3 regions of the Mesorhizobium sp. B2-5-7 genome follow, and region 1 is predicted to be linked to each of the others. Evidence: predicted binding sites of a transcription regulator. Region 1 holds the regulator's gene; each other region holds the start of a gene.
What was found. The regulator LexA, encoded in region 1, represses DNA repair genes until DNA is damaged. The targets are predictions, from matches to a motif close to TGTTCNNNNTGTGTTCNG.

Region 1 (4,098 bases):
GAGCCCGACTTTGCAAAGCCCGTCGCGGTCGTGGTGCTGATGGCGGTCTGTGCCTTCGTCTCGCGTTCCTGGCCCAAAACCCATCTGTGTCTCATGGCAGTGCTGTTGTGCGCGCTGGGCCTGCTCGCGGCGAAGGTCGAAACATGGCGAGCCGGAACCCGGATGCTGGGTTCGGAAATCTCCACGCAACTGACCGGCCGCGTGGTCTCGATCGAGGAGATGGAGAGCGGCCGCATCCGGCTGACCATGGACGTGATTTCGACCGCCCGGCCGAAACTGCGCTATGCGCCGGAGAGGGTCCGGCTTTCCGCACGCAAGATACCGCCGGGAATGACCGCCGGCTCGCTCATCACAGGCTACGCCAAACTGTTGCCGCCGACCGGCCCGGTGCGGCCGGACAGCTACGACTTCTCTTTCGACAGCTATTTCGCCGGCATCGGCGGCAGCGGCTTCTTTCTCGGCAATCCAACGGTTGTTTCCGCCGACGACGGTGAGATGCCGCTATCGGCTCGCCTTTTTTCAGGCATCGAAAATGCCCGCGAAGCCATCGCCGACCACATCAGGGGCAGCGTCGGCGGCGCTGAAGGCGAGATCGCGGCGGCGCTGATCGTCGGCGTGCGCGCCGGCATACCCGATGAAATCAATGAAGCGATGCGGCGTACCGGCATCTATCACATCATCTCTATTTCGGGACTGCATATGGCGCTTGTGGCCGGCACCATCATGGGTCTGCTGCGTGGTGCCTTCGCGCTGTTTCCAGACTTTTCCGCGCGCCGGCCGGTGAAGAAATACGCGGCCGCCGCCGCACTGTTCTCGATCGCGGCCTATCTCATCATTTCCGGTGTCGTCGTTGCCGCCGAACGCAGCTTCATCATGCTGGCGGTGATGCTGATTGCCGTCTTCTTCGATCGCGCTGCGCTGACCATGCGCAATCTGGGGATCTCGGCGATCGCCGTCATCCTGGTCTCGCCTCACGAGGTCGTCGGCCCGAGCTTTCAGATGTCGTTCGCCGCGACCGCGGCCCTGGTTGGCGCTTATGCCGGCTGGGCCGATCACCGTGCGGGAAAGACGCGGCCACCGCCGCGAAAGCGATCGCTGCCCGGGTTCCTGACGCGAAAATTCCTGCTGGCGACAGGAGGATTGGCCATGACGTCCATTATCGCCGGCAGCGCCACGGCGTTGTTTGCCATCTGGCATTTCCAGCGGGTATCGCCGCTCAGCCTGTTCGCCAATCTGGCCGTGATGCCTATCGTGTCGGTCGTGATGTTCCTGGCCGTCGCCAGCGCGCTGTTGATGCCATTCGGACTGGATTGGCCGGCTCTCTACCTCATGGGCAAGGGCCTGACAGCAATGATCGCCGTGTCGGCGTGGATATCGGAGCGCTCTCCGGTCGATGGAGTCGGGCTGATTTCGCAGCAATCCGTGCTGCTGGTCACCGTCGCGCTGGTTATCGCGACGATGGCGACGACATGGCTGCGGCTCGCGGCGCTGCCATTCGCGCTCGCCGGCCTGTTGACTGTGTCGCACACACGCGCGCCCGATGTGCTGATCTCGGAAGATGCGCGGCTGGTCGCGCTGCCGATCGGCAATGGCGAACTGGCCGTCAACCGGGAACGTCCGAACGAATTCGCAACCGACAACTGGAAGCGCGCCCTGATCTCCGAAACAATCGTCAAACCGGAAATGTTCGACACGACAGACAGGCAATTCGATGTTGCCAGTCCCACCGACCTGCCGCCGGGATCGCCCTTCTACTGCCGCGAAGGCCTGTGCCTTGCCAGGCACCCTTCCGGCGCGATCATTGCCTATGTCGAGGACCGCAAGACCACCTGGAAAGCCTGCGCTTTCGCCGACCTGATCATCGTCAATGACGCAACCGCCTATGACGCCTGCCACAATCCACTGGTTCTCGTCGTCACCAAACGGCAGCTCGCCCGCAAGGGAAGCGCTGCCGTCTTCTTCAATTCCCAGTCGGCCACGACCCGGGCCGCGATCGCATTTGCCGTCGACGGACCATACCGGCCCTGGCACGAACAGCGAAAATTCTCACGCGAGGCGAGGGGGCTGCCGCCGTACAAAAAACCCGACAAGCCCGATAACAAGCCGGTTCAGTAGCGCCTGATCAACCCGACCAGCTTGCCTTGTACCTTGACCCTGTCCGGCCCGAAAATGCGCGTTTCGTAGGCTGGATTGGCGGCCTCGAGCGCGATCGAAGCGCCTTTGCGGCGGAACCGCTTCAGTGTCGCTTCCTCTTCGTCGACCAGTGCCACGATAATTTCGCCCGGGCTTGCCGTGTCGGCATTGCGGATAATGACCGTGTCTCCATCGAAGATACCAGCCTCGATCATCGAGTCGCCCTTGACCTCCAACGCATAGTGCTCGCCGCCCATGATCATGTCTGGCGGCACCGAGATCGAATGCGTCTGATGCTGGATGGCATCGATCGGCACACCGGCGGCGATACGGCCCATGACCGGGATGGACACGGCTGAAACCGCGTCGTCGTCGTTGCCGGCCGCGGGCAGGCGCGAAGGCGCAGCGGCCGGCCTGATCTGGCGTCCGAGACTGCCTTGGCCAAGGCTGCCTTGGATGACGCTTGGCGAGAACTTCTTTGCCGCATTGAGGCCCGGCGCGATCGAGTCCGGCAGCCGCAGCACTTCCAGCGCGCGCGCCCGATTGGGTAGCCGGCGAATGAAGCCGCGCTCCTCCAGGGCCGTGATCAGGCGATGGATCCCCGACTTGGAGGCAAGATCGAGTGCTTCCTTCATCTCGTCGAAGGAAGGCGGTATCCCGCTTTCCTTGAGCCGTTCGTGGATGAACATCAGCAGTTCATGTTGCTTGCGTGTCAGCATGGCGGCCCCCAAGACATTGAACGAAAGGTTGAACCAGAATCGAAAAACAAACCCAGAACAAACCCTATCTGTTCCAGTTGTGTTCTGCAACCGTTTAAAGTTTAATGAATTTGTTAAGGGGTCTGAAGTTTTTTGCCCGCGACGGCGGGCGGCAACCAGTCCTTTCCGCCGTCGGCAGGCGCATTGAAATCGTTTTGGTTAATGGCCTGTGGCCCATCCGCCGACGAGGCTTTGGCATCAGTTAGTTGGAAGGCTTCTCCTCGGAGGGACGTATAATTCGCGGAGCCATTATTCGCGGAACGAAACGAAACCAAAATGCCAACGATTGCTAGCTTCGGGCGGCCATGGATCGGGGCGTTCGGCGCACTCCGGCCAGCGCGTTCGAATAGGCGTCGCGGAAGCGCTGAAGTTATCCCGAACCCGCCTTCAAGCTGCCGGCGCGAGCGGCGTATCTGGTAGCGCCGCTGTCTTCGCTGTGGACATAGACGTGCAGTGTGTAGCCGATATGCGCCGTCATCAGCGCCTTGGCCCGCTCGACGTCACGGTCGAGCGCCGCTTCCATGATCGCGGTATGGTGTTCGATCGCAATCGCTTCGCGTAGCGCTTCGATTGCCTCTTCATAGCCATCCTTGAGGCCGGCCGCGGCCCGCAGTGTCGGCGCCAGACCAAGAAAGCGATGATGCCGGCGCAGCTGATCCGAGATCGTCGAGCGGAACCGCAACAGCCAGTCGCATGTGGCGGCGCTCAGCAGCGCCGCATGGAAAGCCTCGTGGTTCTCGTCCCATCTGTCGACGGCCGCGTCCGAGGGATCGTCGACCGCCGTCTTGCAACGCGAGAGCCGGTAGTGGGCGGTGACCACGGCATCCTCCCACTCCCTGCCGCCTTTTTCCATCGATTCGAGGAACAGGGGTATCTCGACCACCATCCTGGCGCGTGCCAGATCCTCCAGCTCGGCCCGCGACACCGGAGCCACGGCAAAACCACGATTGCTGATTGCGGTGACCAGGCGTTCGGCCTCGAGCCGCGACAGGGCTTCGCGCAACGGTGTCCAGCCGACGCCATAGGTGCCGCGCAGCGCACTCAGTTTGAGCGGGGCGCCGGGCATGAGGCGCGTGGTCAGGATGTCGCGCCGCAACAGCTGATAGGCGGCTTCCGTTTTTGTGGAACTCGTTTCATTCAGCATGGTGATCAATCCGTCGTCTGGCGAAAAGTATATATGATAGTGCGTCACAGCAACAATTATATA
Region 2 (4,098 bases), on a different contig from region 1:
CAGCGCAACAGAAGCCGACAACGCCGCTGCGCTTGGCATTGCCTATCTGATGCGCACCGGCTCCGCCAAGCTTACATCGAGATCAACTCGGAAAGCTGCTAAGGACCAAGCTTCGACTGACGCCGGCGCAACCTGAAGAGTTTCTGGATGACGCTACCCGCCACTCGACAAGTCCTTCCATTCGCGGCCTGGGCACGGTCGGACGCAGTGATTCAAGCCGGCGGTGCGCACCGCGATTGGCGACTATCCGGTTTCGGCAGAGCTGATGGACGGCCATGCCGATGGCGCCGGCGGCGCTGAAGAAACAGTACTGCCGGACGCAGACGGTGGGACGGCAGTGGCAAAGGCACGGCCCGAAGCTCGATCGCGGAGATATTGTGGTTGAATCGACGTTTCCGTCTTCCGCCGAGCAACCTTCCCGCCAATCGTCTGTGGAACGCTTCTCGATTGTGCTGCTCAGGACGTCCTCCCAAGCTTTGACGCAGCCGTTCATCGGGCGGCGGCAGATAGGTGATTACGTCCTTGGGGCCGCAAAATCGCGACAACACGATTTCGCAACTCGTTCCGCCCGTTTTGATTGTTTTGAAAAAAAATGAACTTGCGATGTCGACTGAGCATCAAGCTGCCCGCCCTCTTTCCAATTGCTAAACGAAGGCAACCGAATTTAGTTCATGACGATGATCGAATAGCGCAGCAGAGGTCACATCGGTCTTGAGCTACCACGCTCGCTTCCCTCGCGCGGTTTCCCTGCCCTTTACCATCGCGCTGGACAGCCCCAGTTTCAAACCTTCGCCTTCAAAGGCAGCCTGCCGCGTGCTAAGGCGGATGTCCATGCAAATATTAGCGCCGTCTTTTGCAAGGTTGCTTTCGACGCCCAATGCCAAAGAGCGAAAGCGCATATTGGCGTCTATGCCAGCTGGGCCGTTCACTTCGAAAACAACTCGGCCTGATCGGTTTCTGGAATTGGATGCGGCCATCATATCGGCCACTCGACGGCTACCTGTGGATAAGGAAGTCACCGTTCACGATATGGCGGCCTCTGACGGCATCACCTCGTTGGAACTGTTCAACAGGCTAAGCCAGGAGCGTCCTGTCAGGCTGACGGCAAGCGACTATTACGATGAGATTAGCGCTGCCCGGAAAGGGGTGTGCTGGGTCTTTTACGACAGCGACAATGTTGTCCTTCAGGTAGCGCTGGGTGCTATCGCATTGCGTAGCAAGCAGGCAAATGAGTTTCTCGCCTGGCTGTTGTCCCCCAGCTTTGCAACGCGAACTCGCGTGTCGCTTTTTCATCCCGATGTCATTGCAAAGACGAAGTCTGACGGTCGCTTCATGGCAACCAGAGATGATTTTTTTTCGCCCTCGCCAGTGCGGTATGACGTCGTGCGCGTGATGAACGCCCTTGGGACGAGGAACTTTCCTCGTCTTCAAATCGAACGCGCGGTAACCGCCGTGGCAAAGACAGTTGTCGATGGCGGTTTGCTGGTTTTGGGTCGAAGTGCCGATGAACTCGATGGCAGGTCACAGGCCACGATATTCCAGCGACTCCAAAATGAGTTCATAGCTGTTGCGGATATGGCGGGCGGTTACGAATTGAGGGATTTCGTGTTGAAACTGCAAGCTGACGCTTAATGGGGAAGGCCGTTTCTTGCTTTGTCACTCGCGCATGCTGGCCGCCGCCGTGCCTGACACCCCAGCCCAACCTAAGCGAGCCTCAGCTTTGAGAAAACGATTGGAACAAAAAGAGATCAAACGCATTCCCTAGGCTACGACAGAAGATTGCAATGGAAGACTTGCGCGCAAAAACCGATGCAAACGTCGAGAAAGATCCTGACCAATGGGTGAGTGGTGGCGACCCGATGACGCCGTCCCAGGAGTCCTATCTGAAAACCCTGTGTGAGCAGGCTGAGGATCAGGAAAGCTTTGCAGACAACCTCAGCAAGGCAGAGGCGTCTAAGCGCATAGATGCACTGAGGGCAAAGCTGAAACTTTAAGCACCGGCTCGGGCGCTCTGTCTTTACCGTCTCGACCTTCCGTCTCGCGCGGGCAGGCCTCATGGTCGGCTGGGGAGCGGTCGGGATTGCCAAGCCCTTCCTGATATTGCTGGCAATCGCGGAACTTTTGGCAGGGCGAGACCTTCTCCATGTTCGAAACCACAGGAGGAACGAGTGGCCAATCTAGGAAGACTTGCGATCGCTATGCTGGGGGTTTTGGCTTATCAAAACCGCGACAAGATCGCGGAGGCGATCCGCGGAGCGGGAGAGCGCGATCCCAATAATCCGCAAGGCGGGATACTGGACCAGGTGTCGAAGGGCCTATCCGGCACCGCGCTGGGCGATATTCTTGACCGCTTTAGAAATGCAGGTGCCGGGTCGAAGGTGGACTCCTGGGTTGGCATTGGGCCGAACCAGCCGATCGAGGCGCACGAGGTGGAAACGGCGATTGACGCTCAGACACTGGAAGCACTTTCCCGCCAGACCGGCCTCTCGCGCGAGGAGCTGATTGCAAGGATTACCAGGGATTTGCCCGATGCGGTTAACCAGATGACCCCCGACGGCACCCTCCCAGCAGACCACCGAACAAAAGTCCCAGACCAGCCCAACCTGCTCGACGACGTGCCTTCCCGGCCGATACAAAGCTAATTCCACATGACGGAAGCGGACTGGAGAGGTGCGAAACCGAGGAGATTGGATCGAGCGAGCCATGGCAGCCGGAAAGTAGGGACAAGCGAAACGCCTATTGTGGATCGCCAGACTGCGAGGGCAATCGCCGAGCTCGACCTCTTGGCAGTGCTGCTTGATTCGCGCTGGCGAATCCCGGGAACGCCAATTCGGTTCGGACTGGATGCTCTGGTAGGCCTGGTGCCTGTGCTGGGAGATACAGCAACCGGGTTGATCTCGGCTTACATTGTGCTGCGAGCCCGCAAATGCGGCGCTGGGAAGCTGTTGGTTGCTCGGATGTTGGGCAATGTGCTGTTTGATACCGTCTTGGGAAGCGTGCCCGTCCTCGGATCGATCTTCGATGTTTACTACAAGTCGAACAACCGCAACATCCGCCTGCTTCGTGGCCATCTAAGCCGTCAGGTTGCTGAACGGTAGTTCGCAGGGCATCACCCACGCGGCGTTCGCGACCGGGAAGCGGCCGGTGTTGGCCGGAGACGATGCCGTTGCCGCCAACTTGGAATGTTTCATCCAGCCGCACTCTCGGAACTGGCTGCGGAATCTGCGCCACCTTTGTCGATGTGGGTTCAATTAGTTCGGCAAAATCGGTGAAGACCGATCTTTGTTGCGCCGCTGGCAAATCTGCGCAGCGATCAGGTGATCGGTAAGGTCGATTCCGACAGAGACAGCCAGCGCTTTGCTGAGATAATCGGAGCTAGGCCGCTTTTGCGCCCGATGCCTAGGAACCATGAACCGACCTGCTGGTTTGGACAGCACGCCGGGTGGTCGGCGTGGCAGTTAATGGAGAAACCCAATGACACGAGCATTCACGACTACAGTATTGGCGGCCGCGTTCGCTATGCTCGCCCCGTCCGCCTTTGCGCAATCGGCGGATGTTCCCAAGCCCGCATCACCAGCCCAGGATCGGACGGCGGACGAAGCCGGACAGAACCAGCAAGCAATGCGCCAAATGATGCGCGAGATGATGGATGAGATGCTGCAGGAAAAAACAGCAAAGGATCGAGACCCCGAGGCAGATTGGCGACACAGGGGCCCAAGGCTTCAGGACGACGAGATGAGCGATCGTGATACGGGACGTATGAAGCACGGCCGCAGGGCGGGAGCCGATATGATGCAGGGTGCCAAAATGAGGATCATGTTCGCCATCATGGACACCGACGGTGATGGTACACTGTCGCGGACGGAGGTTCAGGATTTCATCGGGCGAATTTTCAACGCTGTCGACGAGGACGGCGATGAAAGCGTCGACATGCAGGAACTCCAATCCTTTTTCCGTCCCGGAGGAGACCAGGACCGACGTTAGCACCGACAGGTTGTACCTCGGCCTGCTCGACGTCTGAAGCTAGGGCCCACAGGAGATGGCTCGGAGCACGGTATTTGGCTCCCCACCGTCTTATGCTCCGCCGATACTCGGTAG
Region 3 (4,098 bases), on a different contig from region 1:
TCGGCGACGAAGCCATTCAGGCAAGGATTTCAGTGCGATCGGACGGGCGCTTCCAGGTGGCGCTCGATGCGCCTTATGACAGCACCAATTTGCATGATCTTCGCGCCGTTCCCCGCCTCGCCCGCTGGCCTGGCCACATCACGGTGTTCGAAGGCGCCGTCGGCTATACTTTCGCGGTGCCGGACCCCTTGGCCAGGAGCGATGAAGCGGCCGCCGCCACCGGCAGCCTGCGCGCACCGATGCCGGGCCTGGTCAAGCTTGTGCGCGTGGCGAAAGGCGACGCTGTGATCAAAGGACAACCTCTGCTGATCCTCGAGGCGATGAAGATGGAGCACACCATCGCCGCCCCGCATGACGGGGTGATCGCCGAGGTCGCCGGGGAAGGCGCACAGGTCACCGACGGGACAGTGCTGGTGCGGTTCGCCGAGGACCAGAACGCGTCCACCGCGGCCGCCGGCGGATAGAAGGAGCGCACCGCGGACCGCAAACGGAAATGGCCAGGACGAACCCGGCCATTCCCTTGGAGTACCCGACTGCCAGGGCGATTACTGCGCGATCGGCGCGTACTTGCCGTCATGCCACTGGTTGATGTCGTAGCTGGCATTCTTGAGGTCGCCCTTCTCGTCGAAGGTGACGTCGCCGACAACGGTGCTGATCGCCGTGCCATTCTTCAGCGCCTCGGCAACCTTGGCCGGATCATCGCTGCCAGCACGCTTGATGCCTTCGGCGAATGCCTGGACCACGGCATAGGAGAACAGCGTGAAGCCTTCCGGCACGAAGCCGCCGGCCTTGATCTTCTCGACGGCTGCCTTGGCTTCCGGCTTTGCCTGCGGATCCGACGGGAACACGAACATCGTGCCCTCGCCGGCCGGGCCGGCAACCTGCCAGAATTCCGGCGAAGCGATCGAGTCCGGCATGATCAGCTGGAACTTGAAATTCTGTTCCGCCGACTGACGCAGGATCAGGCCAGCTTCAGGATGATAACCGCCGAAATAGACGACATCGGCCTTGAGATCCTTCAGCTTGGTGACAAGCGCCGAATAGTCCTTCTCGCCGGGGTTGATGGCGTCATAATAGACCTCCTTGAGGCCACCGGTATTCATGGTCGCCTTGACGGCATCAGCCACGCCCTGGCCGTAAGCGCTCTTGTCGTGCAGGATGACGACGTTCTTGCCGGCGTATTTCTTGGCGATCCACGGGCCGATGAAGGCGCCCTGTGCGTCGTCACGCGTATAGAGACGCATGATCGTCGACCAGCCGGCCTTGGCGGCCGCATCGGTCAGCACCGGGTTCGAGGAAGCCGGGCTCATCATCAGCGCGCCGGCTTCGGCATAGACCGCCGAGGCCGGAATGCTGGAACCCGAGCAGGCATGCCCGTCGATGAACTTGACGCTGTTGGCGACGATGCGATTGGCGACCGACACCGCCTGCTTGGGATCGCACTGGTCGTCCTCGATGTCGAGCTTGATCTGGGAACCGTTGACGCCGCCAGCCGCGTTGATGGCATCGGCGGCGGCCTGTGCGCCCTGCTTGAACTGATCGCCGATGGTGGCGAGCTGTCCGGTCATCGGGCCGACCACCGAGATGGTGATGTCATCGGCGAACGCGACCGGCGCGCTCATCATCAGGCCGAAAATGGCCGCGCTCAAAACACTCATTTTTTTCATGACAATAGAACTCCTCCACTCACGCGCGGCCGCCCGGCCGCGCTTCTTCCAGAGAGGCGGGACAATTTCATCCTTCATCGGACCTGTCTAGGCGCATTGGCGCCACTCGATTGGGCCTGCGCGGCCTCATCCACGCAAAAAGCCACGCCAGCCTTGTTCCGGCCGGTCGTGGCTTTTTTTGCCTGTCAGGCTGTTTCCCCGGCGCCCCCGCGCTGTGAACCCAACCCACCTTCCCTGTCTTCCTGTTGGCCATGATCCTTCCGAAAACCGGAGTCTTCGGGATCATGGTCCGTCGCGCGGCTTGGACCTGTCGGCGTGCCGCATTCTCGTTGTCGATGGCCGTGGCCTGGCTGTCTGCGCAGCCTTTTCCCTGTTGGCCCGACCGTCTTTCTGCGGTCTTGGCCGGAGCGTCCCCGTCTGGCGGAACTCAGTGCATGGTCATCCATTCGCGGGCTTCGCGCAGCGCCTTGGCGATCTCGACCTTCGACATGGCCGCCGAGAGTTCCGAGCGCAACTCGGCGGCGCGGGCCGATCCCTTGATGGCGGCGATGTTGAACCATTTGTGGGCGGCAACGACGTCGGTTTCGCAATCGCGGCCGGTCGCATACATCATGCCCAGTTCGAAAAGAATGTCGGCCTGGGCAGTTGCCCCCATGGCGCCGAAGCCTGCTTCAAGCATTTCAAAACGTGCCATTTTTAGTCCCCTGTCTGGCTCCCGAGAGCTGCCTCCGTTCGTCTTGTCCGGGCCGCTCTTTCGATGCTTTCGAGAATGCCGCGCAGGCTTGAATCCGTCGTTAAATGGCGTGCTTAATTTGAGGAAAACAAAGCTAAAACAAGAGGTAAACGCGAAAATTCGTTAAGGATACGAAGCCAGCAATTCAGCCGGTTTTCGCCAAATTTGACGAAAATTTTCGAGCGCGCGGTCAACACTCTGCTAACCCTAGAAAACAAACACGAGGCGCCGGTCGTTTTCATTTCCGGCCGACAGGGCGGATTCAGGCGCTTTCGAAATGCCAAAGCCTTCCGTTGCGGCACCGCTTTCGTTTTGACGGAAGCTGGATTAGCTTACGTTTGCGTAAGCGGCAGACCGGCGAGGCGGAGCATCCGGCCGGCTATCCAAAGGGAGGAAGACATGTCTCGAAAAGTGAGCCTGGCCCTGGCGGCCACTTTGATCCTGAGCGGCGCGGCGTGGGCCGATCCGATCGAGGGCAACTGGAAAACGCAAGCCGGCGACACCGCTGCCATTTCAGGCAGCAGCTCGTTCTCCATCACGCTCAAATCAGGCAAATATGCCGGCAAGACCATCGGCTCGCTCAAGGCGGCCGGCGACAACAAATACACCGGCAACATCACCGATCCGGCAAATGACAAGACCTATTCGGGCAAGGCAACCTTGTCGGGCGCCTCGCTCAAGATGAGCGGTTGCGTGCTCGGCGGACTGATCTGCAAGAGCCAGACCTGGCATAGACTCTAAGCGACCATTTCCGTGTGATCTCTAAACGGGGCCTGGCGGGCCCCGTTTCCGTTCTGTCGATGAGCAGGCAGCGCTCGGTCGGCATTCTGGTTGCCGCAACCCAGTCAACATCCCTTCAATCAATTTGAACGGCAGATGAACGCCGGCATCAGAGCTGGTTCAGAGGCGTAAGGGCATTGTCATGCGTGTTGAAGGAGACACGGACCCAATGCTTGCTCGCCGCTTCACCATCGTCTGCCTGCTGATGAGCCTGTTTGGAATGTTCTTCGCCATCCTCGTCGCCGAAGCGGGCCGTTCCCCGCGCTCCTGGGACGACGCCACCAGAATGTGCCACCTCGCCTGCCCGACCGATTTTCGTCACTGAAACAGAGAACCCGGACCTCGAAAAGAAAAGCCCAGAGATCATGAACCGCATCGCCGCCAACCTCTCCAAGACCCTCCGGCTCCTGCCGCGGGCGGCGCTCATCCTGATACTTCTGGCCGCTCCGGTCCTGGCGGTGCCGATGATGCGCGCCGATAGCGGCTCGACGATCGAGGCGCCGGCGCTCAGAAAGTCAGGCGTCGGGTTCGTACTGCTGGTCAGCCTGCAGCGCGGTTGAAGAAAAAAGCGCGCTTTGAGCGCCTTCGGCGGCGAGCCCCCTCCCAACCGCCCGTCCAAGTCTCTATATTGAGCCATGGAAAAGCGAATCTATCCCCAAGCCATCGAATCTGTCGTCATGCCCGAGCCCTTTGGCCGGCAAAGCTTCGATAACGCCGAAAAGGCCGTTGCCGCGCTGCAGGTGCTCTACGACCGCAATACCAAGTTTCTGCGCGATTCCTTCGCGGCCCTAGCCGCCGGCGGCGACAGCAGCAAGCGCTACCGGGCCTTCTACCCCGAGATCGGCGTCACCACGAGTTCGTTCACCCAGGTCGACTCGCGCCAGGCCTATGGCCACATGCCAACACCAGGGCATTTCG

Region 2: FJ543_RS22905 (DUF3072 domain-containing protein) is a predicted target of LexA. The motif match lies at 1,734-1,751, and genes of this name have one in related genera.
Region 3: FJ543_RS28525 (sel1 repeat family protein) is a predicted target of LexA. The motif match lies at 2,485-2,502, and genes of this name have one in related genera.

What each region holds. Positions count from the first base shown of each region.
Region 1 is NZ_VFUO01000001.1:783,010-787,107, forward strand. Features, by position in the region: gene FJ543_RS03790 (ComEC/Rec2 family competence protein) at 1-2,115, shown strand, start outside; gene lexA (transcriptional repressor LexA) at 2,109-2,852, opposite strand; gene FJ543_RS03800 (GntR family transcriptional regulator) at 3,262-4,035, opposite strand.
Region 2 is NZ_VFUO01000005.1:385,791-389,888, forward strand. Features, by position in the region: gene FJ543_RS22895 (hypothetical protein) at 276-596, shown strand; gene FJ543_RS22900 (hypothetical protein) at 712-1,632, shown strand; gene FJ543_RS22905 (DUF3072 domain-containing protein) at 1,785-1,994, shown strand; gene FJ543_RS22910 (YidB family protein) at 2,169-2,642, shown strand; gene FJ543_RS22915 (DUF4112 domain-containing protein) at 2,649-3,098, shown strand; gene FJ543_RS22920 (EF-hand domain-containing protein) at 3,475-3,984, shown strand.
Region 3 is NZ_VFUO01000008.1:154,163-158,260, reverse strand. Features, by position in the region: gene FJ543_RS28535 (acetyl/propionyl/methylcrotonyl-CoA carboxylase subunit alpha) at 1-464, shown strand, start outside; gene FJ543_RS28530 (branched-chain amino acid ABC transporter substrate-binding protein) at 546-1,667, opposite strand; gene FJ543_RS28525 (sel1 repeat family protein) at 2,095-2,361, opposite strand; gene FJ543_RS28520 (DUF2147 domain-containing protein) at 2,800-3,141, shown strand; gene FJ543_RS31615 (hypothetical protein) at 3,350-3,505, shown strand; gene FJ543_RS28515 (hypothetical protein) at 3,546-3,740, shown strand; gene FJ543_RS28510 (AMP nucleosidase) at 3,858-4,098, shown strand, end outside.